2 regions of the Streptomyces sp. SX-6 genome follow, and region 1 is predicted to be linked to the other one. Evidence: predicted binding sites of a transcription regulator. Region 1 holds the regulator's gene; the other holds the start of a gene.
The links. The regulator HrcA, encoded in region 1, represses chaperone genes, less so after heat shock. The targets are predictions, from matches to a motif close to TTNGCACTCNGNNNNNCNGAGTGCNAA.

Region 2: groL (chaperonin GroEL) is a predicted target of HrcA. The motif match lies at 4,096-4,122, and genes of this name have one in related genera.

What each region holds. Positions count from the first base shown of each region.
Region 1 is NZ_JBTHHU010000008.1:265,828-271,429, reverse strand. Features, by position in the region: gene ACV530_RS13160 (MBL fold metallo-hydrolase) at 1-57, opposite strand, end outside; gene hrcA (heat-inducible transcriptional repressor HrcA) at 255-1,271, shown strand; gene dnaJ (molecular chaperone DnaJ) at 1,272-2,408, shown strand; gene ACV530_RS13145 (nitronate monooxygenase) at 2,490-3,608, shown strand; gene ACV530_RS13140 (16S rRNA (uracil(1498)-N(3))-methyltransferase) at 3,605-4,354, shown strand; gene cutA (divalent-cation tolerance protein CutA) at 4,523-4,846, opposite strand; gene ACV530_RS13130 (DUF4180 domain-containing protein) at 4,857-5,231, opposite strand; gene ACV530_RS13125 (amidohydrolase family protein) at 5,281-5,602, opposite strand, start outside.
Region 2 is NZ_JBTHHU010000011.1:48,532-54,133, reverse strand. Features, by position in the region: gene ACV530_RS15845 (alpha,alpha-trehalose-phosphate synthase (UDP-forming)) at 1-287, opposite strand, end outside; gene ACV530_RS15840 (glucosyl-3-phosphoglycerate synthase) at 329-1,276, opposite strand; SAM riboswitch class I at 1,427-1,568, shown strand; gene thrC (threonine synthase) at 1,586-2,851, shown strand; gene ACV530_RS15830 (MoaD/ThiS family protein) at 3,070-3,345, shown strand; gene ACV530_RS15825 (cold-shock protein) at 3,762-3,965, shown strand; gene groL (chaperonin GroEL) at 4,283-5,602, shown strand, end outside.

The sequences.
Region 1 (5,602 bases):
GCGCGCCCCCGCGTGCTGCCGCTCCTGTGCCGCTCCGCTGTTCCCCGGGTTCTCCATGGCAAGAAGCTAGCCGTGGCACGGTACGGTTGCCCGTCCGGGCCGGACATTGCCTGGGACGGCCCTTGCCGTGGTCGTGGGGCCCGGCCGTACACTGACGGGAGGGGTCTGGCACTCGTGACCATTGAGTGCCAAGGAAACGGCCCCGGCGAGACCGTGGAAGCAGAAACGGCCGGATGTCGGACGGGAGGTGCGCGATGCTGAGCGAACGCAGGCTCGAGGTGTTGCGCGCCATCGTCCAGGACTACGTCGGCACCGAGGAGCCCGTCGGCTCCAAGGCCCTCACCGAGCGCCATCAGCTCGGCGTCTCCCCGGCGACCGTGCGCAACGACATGGCCGTCCTGGAGGACGAGGGCTTCATCGCGCAGCCCCACACGAGCGCGGGACGCATCCCGACCGACAAGGGCTACCGCCTGTTCGTCGACAGGCTCGCGGGCGTCAAGCCCCTGTCGTCGGCCGAGCGGCGCGCGATCCAGAACTTCCTCGACGGAGCCGTCGATCTCGACGACGTCGTGACCCGTACGGTCCGGCTGCTCGCGCAGCTGACCCGGCAGGTCGCGGTGGTGCAGTATCCGTCGTTGAGCCGGTCGACCGTGCGCCACGTGGAGCTGCTGTCGCTGGCCCCGGCGCGGGTGATGCTTGTGCTGATCACCGATACGGGTCGCGTCGAGCAGCGCATGGTGGACTGCCCGGCGCCGGTCGGCGAGACGACGCTCGCGGATCTGCGGGCCCGGCTCAACAGCCGGGTCGTGGGGCGGCGGTTCACCGATGTGCCCCGCCTGGTGCAGGATCTCCCCGAGGCCTTCGAGCAGGAGGATCGCGGAACCGTTTCTACGGTTCTGTCCATCCTGCTGGAGACCCTGGTCGAGGAGACGGAGGAGCGGCTGGTGATCGGCGGGACCGCCAATCTCACCCGCTTCGGACATGACTTCCCGCTGACGATCCGGCCGGTGCTGGAGGCGTTGGAAGAGCAGGTCGTCCTGCTCAAGTTGCTCGGCGAGGCCAAGGATTCGCGCATGACGGTGCGCATCGGCCATGAGAACGCCCACGAGGGACTCAACTCCACATCCGTCGTCGCAGTCGGCTACGGTTCGGGCGACGAAGCCGTCGCCAAACTCGGCGTGGTCGGACCGACCCGCATGGATTACCCCGGAACGATGGGAGCGGTACGCGCAGTGGCACGTTACGTCGGACAGATCCTGGCGGAGTCGTAAGTGGCCACGGACTACTACGCGGTCCTGGGCGTTCGGCGCGATGCCTCGCAGGACGAGATCAAGAAGGCCTTCCGCCGTCTCGCGCGCGAGCTGCACCCGGATGTGAACCCGGACCCGAAGACGCAGGAGCGGTTCAAGGAGATCAACGCCGCTTACGAGGTGCTCTCCGACCCGCAGAAGAAGCAGGTCTACGACCTCGGCGGCGACCCCCTGTCCTCCTCGGGCGGTGCGGGTGCCGGCGGCTTCGGCGGCGCGGGCTTCGGCAACTTCTCCGACATCATGGACGCCTTCTTCGGCCAGGCGTCGCAGCGCGGGCCCCGCTCGCGCACGCGCCGCGGCCAGGACGCCATGATCCGGATCGAAGTCGACCTGAACGAGGCCACGTTCGGCACGACCAGGGAGATCCAGGTCGACACCGCCGTCGTCTGCACCACGTGCAGCGGCGAGGGCGCGGCCCCCGGCACCTCCGCGCAGACCTGTGACATGTGCCGCGGCCGCGGCGAGGTCTCGCAGGTCACCCGGTCCTTCCTCGGCCAGGTCATGACCTCCCGGCCGTGCCCGCAGTGCCAGGGCTTCGGCACGGTCGTGCCCACCCCGTGCCCGGAGTGCGCGGGCGACGGCCGCGTCCGCTCCCGCCGCACCCTCACCGTCAAGATCCCCGCAGGTGTGGACAACGGCAACCGCATCCAGCTCGCGGGCGAGGGCGAGGTCGGCCCCGGCGGCGGCTCGGCCGGTGACCTCTATGTGGAGATCCACGAGACGAAGCACCCGGTCTTCCAGCGCCGCGGCGACGACCTGCACTGCACGGTCACCCTCCCGATGACAGCAGCCGCGCTGGGCACCAAGGTGCCGCTGGAGACCCTCGACGGCACCGAGGAGATCGACATCCGGCCCGGCACGCAGTCCGGCCAGTCGATCCCGCTGCACCAGCGCGGTGTCACGCACCTGCGCGGCGGCGGCCGCGGTGATCTCATCGTGCACGTCGAGGTGATGACCCCGTCCAAGCTCGACCCGCAGCAGGAGGAACTGCTGCGCCAGCTGGCCAAGATCCGCGGCGAGGAGCGCCCGACGGGCGAGTTCAAGCCGGGGCAGCAGGGTCTGTTCTCGCGTCTGAAGGACGCGTTCAACGGGCGTTAGCCCCCACGAGCCGTCACGGGCGGAGTCCTGCCGGGCTCCGCCCGATTCGGTACCGGGCGTCACCCGTGCCACGATGTGGTCATGGCTTCTGACAACCGGCAGTCGGCCGCGCTGACCGGCCTGTTCCGGCATCCGATCGTGCAGGCTCCCATGGCCGGCGGCGGCTCGGGCCCCGCTCTCGCCGCAGCCGTCTCCGAGGCCGGAGGGCTCGGCTTCCTCGCCGCCGGGTACAAGACGCCGGCGGCGATGTACGAGGAGATCAAGCAGCTCCGCGCCGCGACTTCCCGGCCCTTCGGCGTCAACCTCTTCATGCCGCAGCCACCCCTCGCCGATCCGACCGCCGTCGAGGCCTACGCCGAGCAACTCGCGGGCGAGGCCACGTGGTACGAGACCCCGCTCGGGGACTGGGACCAGTGCGCCGACGACGCGTACGAGGCCAAGCTCGCCATCCTCCTCGACGACCCCGTCCCGGTCGTCTCCTTCACCTTCGGGTGCCCCACGCCCGCCGTCACCTCCTCCCTCGCCGCCGTGGGCACGCTGACCGTGGTGACCGTGACCTCCGCCGCCGAGGCACAGGCCGCGCAGGACGCGGGCGCCGACGCGGTCTGCGTCCAGGGCATCGAGGCGGGCGGCCACCAGGGCACGCACCGCGACGACCCGCGTACGGACCACACGGGCTCCGGCCTGCTGACGCTGCTCACCGAGGTCCGCGAGACCGTCCGCGTCCCGGTCATCGCCGCGGGCGGTCTGATGCGCGGCGGCCAGATAGCGGCCGTCCTCGCCGCGGGCGCCTGCGCCGCACAGCTCGGCACGGCCTTCCTGGTCTGCCCGGAGTCCGGTGCGAGCGCCCTGCACAAGCAGGCCCTGACCGATCCGCTGTTCACCCGCACCGAGCTGACCCGGGCCTTCTCCGGCCGTCCCGCCCGCGGGCTGGTGAACCGTTTCATCCGGGAGCACGGCCCGTACGCCCCGGCCGCGTATCCCCAGGTCCACTACCTGACCTCGACGCTGCGCAAGGCCGCCGCCGCGGCGGGCGATCCGCAGGGCGTCAACCTGTGGGCGGGGCAGGGCCACAGCCTGGCGCGGGATCTTCCGGCGGCCGGGCTGGTCGAGGTACTGGTCGCCGAACTCGAGGCGGCCGGCGCGTTGTTGCAGGACGCGCACCACATGCACGACACGCGAGGGAGCAAGCAGTCATGACAGCGCCGGTCTTTCTGGTCGAAGAGGACGCCCTCACGGGTGTCTTCCCCGGCACCGTCTTCTCCCTCGACGGCCCCGAGGGACGGCACGCCGTGTCCGTCCGCCGGCTGCGCGCCGGCGAGGAGATCGTCCTGACGGACGGCCACGGCACGGGCGCGTACGGCACCGTGGCCGCGGTCGAGGGCAAGGACCACCTCGAGGTCGCGGTCACCTCGGTCCGCTCCGAGCCGGATCCGCAGCCCCGCATCACCGTGGTCCAGGCCCTGCCGAAGGGCGACCGCGGCGAACTCGCCGTCGAGACCATGACGGAGACGGGCGTTGACGCCATCGTCCCTTGGGCGGCCGGGCGTTGCATCACCCAGTGGAAGGGCGACCGCGGCGTCAAGTCGCTGGGCAAGTGGCGCGCGACGGCCCGCGAGGCGGGCAAGCAGTCGCGCCGCCTGCGCTTCCCGGAGGTGACGGGCCTTCTGACGACCCGCCAGGTGGCCGACCTGCTCGCGAACGCCGCCTTCGCGGCCGTCCTGCACGAGGAGGGCAGCGAGCCCCTCGCCACGGCACAGCTGCCCGCCACGGGCGACATCGTCCTGGTCGTCGGCCCCGAAGGCGGCGTGTCCCCGGAGGAGTTGGCCGCCTTCTCGGAGGCCGGCGCCAAGCCGTACCGCCTGGGCCCGAGCGTGCTGCGTACGTCCACGGCGGGCACCGCCGCCGCGGCCCTGCTGCTGGGCCGCACGGGCCGCTGGGCCTAGGGCCTGTCCGATGGGTCAGCACGGGTCCTGCGACGCCTGGCACGGCACCTCGCCGCGTTGTCGCATCACCCGAGTACGCCCAGTACGCGGGTAATGCTCCGCCTTGCGATGCACCGCGCCAGACGTCGCAGGACCCGCACTGACCCATCGGACAGGCCCTAGCGGCGATCAGCCCTGGGTTTCCGCCGTCACCCAGCTCAGGTAGCCCGACGCCCCGCCCACGACCGGTACCGCGATGACCTCGGGCTCGTCGTAGTCGTGGTGGACGCCGATGAACTCGGCGAGCTCGTCCACCAGTTCGCCGCGCGTCTTGAAGTCGATGCGCCATTCCTGTGCCTGCTCGACCTTCCCCTCCCAGCGGTACACGGAAGCGATGGGGTAGACCTGAGCACACGCGGCGAGCTTCTCGTTGACGACGGCGTTGGCCAGGGCGTGGGCCTTGCCCTCGGCGTCGGTCGTCGTGGTCACTACGGCGTGGTCGCGGTTCGTCATGGCCGAGAGACTAGACGGAGCGAGCGCTCCCCAGGCGTTCCCGCAGCTCCGCGAGCCCGGTCAGGAACCACGTCTGCTGCCCGCGATTGCACTCGCGGACGAAATCCCGCAGCGCTGAACTGGCCTCCGTGTGACGGGAGATGTCACCGATCACCGCAAGCCTCATGCGGTAGTTCATGAACTTCTGGATGAACTCGCCCGCGACGCGGGTGCGCAGCTGGAAGAATGCCTCGTCGAGCCGTTCGGCAGGGATGACGACCCACTGGGCTTCCTGGTATCCCGCATCGCCGATGAGATCCAGGGCGTCGCGTTCGCTGCCGATGAGGTTGCCGTCGGGGGCACACATCAGGACGGGGACGTCATGGATCTGCTCGACGATGCTCATGGAGCCAAGGGTAATTTCGTTCGCGGGCAGGGGCGATGCCATTTATTGGCTAACCCGCAAGGCGCGGGAAGAGGGCTTCCGCGTTGCCTCGGTTGACGGCATCCAGTTGGCCAGGCTCCCAGGCTTCGTACGTGTCCAAGTGCTGGTTGAAGTACGCGCCTTGGGGGATCGGCGCGAACGGCCAGTCGCTGCCGTAGAGGACGTGGCCCTCCTCGGCGAAGGCCAGCAGGGAGGGCAGGGCGGTGGGGCTGCCGGACAGTGCCGTGTCGAAGTAGAAGCGCTTGAGGTCGGCCAGGATGCTGTCGGAGGTGTGCTGCTCCGGGTGCTGCATGCTCGCCGCGATCGCCACGCGGTGGGCGATGTACGGCAGG
Region 2 (5,602 bases), on a different contig from region 1:
GCGGAGAAGGTCTCCGGCGCGATGTCCAGCATCCGCACCCGGTGGCCGCCGGTGTCGGCGGCGTCGAGTCTGCCGCCCGACCGCCGTGCCGCGCGGCGGTCCCCCTCGCCGAGCGCGGCGCACACCCATAGCGCGCCGGAACCGGAGGGCAGGGCGCTGAGCCCCGACACCAGACCCCCGCCGCCCCGGCCGGCCGTCAGCGTGCCGTCCTCGTCCAGCCGGTACGAGACGGGGCCCCGATTGGAGGCCACGACGATCGGGGCGGAGTGCGTGTGCTCGGCAACCATGACGCGAGCCTTGCCGCCGCGCGATCCGCGCAAACGTACGCTTACGCCGCGCGGTGCCGCGCGTACTCGGGGATGTCCGCCATGGGGGGGCGTTCCTCGGTGTCCACTGCATAGATGCGCGGAACGAAGCCCTCCGCCGTGCGCTCGAATTGCGTGAGCACCGGCCGTACCAGGGGCGCGCGGGCCAGCCGCAGCTGTGCGGTGCGGTAGATCGCGGCGGCCATCCGGCCGAGGGCCAGGCCGTCCTGATGGCGGTGCTTGCGTACGCCCACGTCCACCTGGGCCATCGCGTCCAGGCCCACCGTGTGCAGTGCGTCCACCAGCAGCCCGAGCTCGACGCCGTAGCCGACGGGGAACGGCAGCCGCTCCAGCAGGTCGCGTCGCGCCGCGTACTCGCCGCCCAGCGGCTGGACGAAGCCGGCCAGCTGCGGCCAGTGCAGGTTCAGCAGCGGGCGGGCCACCAGCTCGGTCACCCGGCCGCCCTGGCCCGCCGTCGTGCCGAGCGGACGGTCGTACATGCCCTTGACGAAGGCGACGTCCGGGTCGGTCAGCAGCGGGCCGATGATCCCCGAGACGAAGGACGCCGAGAATTCGCGCAGGTCGGCGTCGATGAAGCACACGATGTCGCCGGTCGTCACCAGCAGCGACCGCCACAGCACCTCGCCCTTGCCGGGCATCGCGGGCAGCCGCGGCAGCACGCTGTCCCGGTGCACGACGCGCGCCCCGGCCGCCGCCGCGACCTCGGACGTACGGTCCGTGGAGCCGGAGTCCAGCACCACCAGCTCGTCCACCAGCGGCACGGCCCGGGTCATCAGCTCGCGGCGGATCGTGGCGGCGATCTCGCCGACCGTCGCCTCCTCGTTCAGCGCGGGCAGCACCACGCTGACCGTGGTCCCGGTGTCCCGCTTGGCGGCGAGCAGCCGGTCGAGCGGGCGGTCGGCCGCCGACCAGGACCGCCGGGACAGCCAGCGTTCCACCTCTTCCAGCACGTGCACGACTCCTTGTTTGTGATGCATCTCGCGTTACGGACGGCCCTCTCTCGGGCCGGGGCCTTCGGTTACAGTCTTGAACAACGCGGACGGCTCCCGTATGTCGGGGTCGTCGCGCGCACAAACGCCCGGGCCATGCCCGGGCCATACCGCTCATCCAGAGGGGCAGAGGGACACGGCCCGTTGAAGCCCCGGCAACCCTCCAGCCGGTCTCGTTCTCGAACGCGAGGCTCCCGGCGGGGAAGGTGCCAATTCCGTCTCGTGGCGAGGTTCGCCACGGGGAAGATGAGGAGAAAGGGCCTCGCCTCCATGGCTGTGCAAGCCGTTGAACGCGTTACTTCTTTCGGTCCCGCCGTCGCGCTCTCCTGCCGCGAGTGCGGCGAGCGCGTCGCTCTCGGGCCGGTCTTCGCCTGTGTCGCCTGCTTCGGTCCGCTCGAGGTGGCGTACGAACTGCCGGGCGGTGACCCTGAGGCGCTGCGGCGCCGGATCGAGTCCGGTCCGCCGAACATCTGGCGCTATGCCCCGCTGCTGCCCGTCCCCGAGGACGTCGCGGACCGGCCGAACCTCAACCCCGGCTTCACCAAGCTGGTCAAGGCCGACAACCTCGCCCGCGAACTGGGCGTCACGGGTGAGCTGTTCGTCAAGGACGACTCCGGCAACCCGACGCATTCCTTCAAGGACCGTGTCGTCGCGATCGCCGTCGAGGCGGCACGTGCCTTCGGCTTCACGACGCTGTCCTGCTCGTCGACGGGCAACCTGGCCGGTGCGGTGGGTGCCGCGGCGGCGCGGGCGGGGCTGCGGTCGTGCGTGTTCATCCCGCACGACCTCGAGACGGGCAAGGTCGTCATGGCCGCGGTCTACGGCGGCGACCTCGTCGGCATCGAGGGCACGTACGACGACGTGAACCGCTTCTGCTCCGAGCTGATCGGGGATCCGGCGGGTGAGGGGTGGGGGTTCGTCAACGTCAACCTCCGCCCGTACTACGGGGAGGGGTCGAAGACCCTGGCGTACGAGATCTGCGAGCAGCTGGGGTGGCGGCTGCCGGACCAGATCGTGGTTCCCGTCGCCTCCGGGTCGCAACTGACGAAGGTCGACAAGGGGTTGCGGGAGCTGATCGCGCTCGGGCTGGTCGAGGACCGCCCGTACCGGATCTTCGGTGCGCAGGCGGAGGGGTGCTCGCCGGTGTCGCGGGCGTTCAAGGACGGCCATGACGTGGTGCGGCCGGTGCGGCCGGACACGATCGCCAAGTCGCTCGCGATCGGCAATCCGGCGGACGGGCCGTACGTCCTCGACATCGCCCGGAGGACGGGCGGGGCCGTCGAGGATGTGACGGACGCGGAAGTGGTGGACGCGATCCGGGTGTTGGCCCGTACGGAGGGGATCTTCGCGGAGACCGCGGGCGGGGTGACGGTCGGGGTCACCCGCAAGCTGATCGACTCCGGTGCGCTGGATCCGGGGCTGACCACGGTCGTGCTGAACACGGGCGACGGTCTCAAGACGCTTGACGCGGTGGCGGCGGGGCCGACGGCGACGATCCGCCCGTCGCTGGACGCGTTTCGCTCCGCGGGGCTCTAAGGGTTTGTGCCCCGGCCCCGCCCTTTCGCCGTTTCCTGGGGCTGCGCCCCAGACCCCGCTTGTCGCGGCTTCGCCGCTCGGCCTCAAACGCCGGCCGGGCTGGAATTCAGCCCGGTTTCGGGGTCCGGGGCGGAGCCCCGGAGGAAACGGTGAAAGGGCGGGACCGGGGCACCCTCTGCCCACAGCAACCACCCACCACCCGAAAGGCGAACAACCCCATGAGCGTGACAGTCCGCATTCCCACCATCCTCCGCACTTACACCTCCGGCCAGGCGGAGGTTTCCGCCGACGGGGCCACCCTCGGTGAGGTGATCGCGTCGCTCGAGCACAACCACCCCGGCATCGCCGCCCGTGTCCTCGATGAGGGCGGCCGGCTGCGCCGGTTCGTGAATGTCTACGTCAACGACGACGACGTCCGCTTCGAGGGCGGCCTCGAAGCGGCGACGCCGGACGGCGCAGGCGTCTCGATCATCCCGGCCGTCGCGGGCGGCTGACTTTTTCCCCTTCTTCACAACTGCCCAGTGCGACACGGCAATCGCCCCGTCCGGAACCGGACGGGGCGATTCCGTCTGTTGAACCGCGATACAGTTGGGCCGTTCCCCCTCCGGTGTCAGTGCCGAACGCATATGAGAACCCGTCAAGTTGCGCAGGAAATATGCGCGTTAATTGTCGGGTTGGTTGGGGTGTGTCCGGTCCGACTTGCCCTGGAACATCCGCAGTTCACCCAATCTTTCCGATCGGCCACCCTCCGATTTCTCGTCCTTCTGACCTGTTGCAGACGGCATCCGTGCAGATACATTCAGCCGCGGTCGACGCGTTCCGGCGCACACCCCCACCTGTCGGGGGTGAGGTCTGACCCGGGCCCGCGAAGTGCGGTCCTGTGCAAGGGCCAGTAATAGGGGAGTTAGGCATGGCTCAGGGCACCGTCAAGTGGTTCAACGCGGAGAAGGGGTACGGCTTCATCGCGGTCGACGGTGGTGCGGATGTTTTCGTCCACTACAGCGCGATCCAGATGGACGGTTACCGCACCCTCGAGGAAGGGCAGCGGGTCGAGTTCGAGATCTCGCAGGGCCAGAAGGGGCCTCAGGCGGACATGGTGAAGCTGGCCGTCTGACCCGCGACGCATCGACCACCCGGTCATCCGATTTGTGCGAAGGGCCCGTACCTCGTGGGTACGGGCCCTTCGCATGCCCGCTCGCATCCCCGGCGGAGCCCTGATTCCGGCCCCGGATATCCCTGAGTCGCTTGCACTCGGTGGGGCCGAGTGCTAATCATTGGGCTTAGCACTCTCCCAGTGAGAGTGACAGATTTGGACCGTCGGTGAGGTCGGCGAGTCGGGCGGGGCAAGGAACCGCCGGGCCCGTGGGCCGTCCGTCGCGGGCGCCGGTGCGGTCCGGAGCAATCCACCCCAGTCCGGGAGGACCACTTCACATGGCCAAGATCATCGCGTTCGACGAGGAGGCACGGCGCGGTCTCGAGCGCGGGATGAACCAGCTCGCCGACGCCGTCAAGGTCACCCTCGGCCCCAAGGGCCGCAACGTCGTCCTCGAGAAGAAGTGGGGCGCCCCCACGATCACCAACGATGGTGTGTCCATCGCCAAGGAGATCGAGCTCGAGGACCCGTACGAGAAGATCGGCGCCGAGCTGGTCAAGGAGGTCGCGAAGAAGACGGACGACGTCGCCGGTGACGGCACGACGACCGCGACCGTCCTCGCCCAGGCGCTGGTCCGCGAGGGCCTGCGCAACGTTGCCGCCGGCGCCAACCCGATGGCCCTGAAGCGCGGCATCGAGAAGGCCGTCGAGGCCGTCTCCGCCTCGCTGCTCGAGCAGGCCAAGGACGTGGAGACCAAGGAGCAGATCGCCTCCACCGCCTCCATCTCCGCCGCCGACACCCAGATCGGCGAGCTGATCGCCGAGGCCATGGACAAGGTCGGCAAGGAAGGCGTCATCACCGTCGAGGAGTCCCAGACCTTCGGTCTGGAGCTTGAGCTCACCGAGGGTATGCGCTTCGACAAGGGCTACATCTCGGCGTACTTCGCGACCGACATGGAGCGCATGGAGGCGTCCCTCGAGGACCCCTACATCCTCATCGTCAACTCCAAGGTCTCCGCGGTGAAGGACCTCCTTCCGCTGCTGGAGAAGGTCATGCAGTCCGGCAAGCCGCTGCTGATCATCGCCGAGGACGTCGAGGGCGAGGCCCTGTCCACGCTGGTCGTCAACAAGATCCGCGGCACCTTCAAGTCCGTCGCCGTCAAGGCCCCGGGCTTCGGCGACCGCCGCAAGGCCATGCTGGGCGACATCGCCATCCTCACCGGTGGCACGGTCATCTCCGAGGAGGTCGGCCTCAAGCTGGAGAACGCCGGTCTCGACCTGCTCGGCCGCGCCCGCAAGGTCGTCATCACCAAGGACGAGACGACCATCGTCGACGGTGCCGGTGACAGCGAGCAGGTCCAGGGCCGCGTCAACCAGATCCGCGCCGAGATCGAGAACAGCGACTCCGACTACGACCGCGAGAAGCTGCAGGAGCGTCTGGCGAAGCTGGCCGGCGGCGTGGCCGTCATCAAGGCCGGTGCCGCGACCGAGGTGGAGCTCAAGGAGCGCAAGCACCGCATCGAGGACGCCGTCCGCAACGCGAAGGCCGCCGTCGAGGAGGGCATCGTCGCCGGTGGTGGCGTGGCCCTGCTGCAGGCTTCCTCGGTCTTCGAGAAGCTGGACCTCGAGGGTGACGAGGCCACTGGTGCCGCCGCTGTG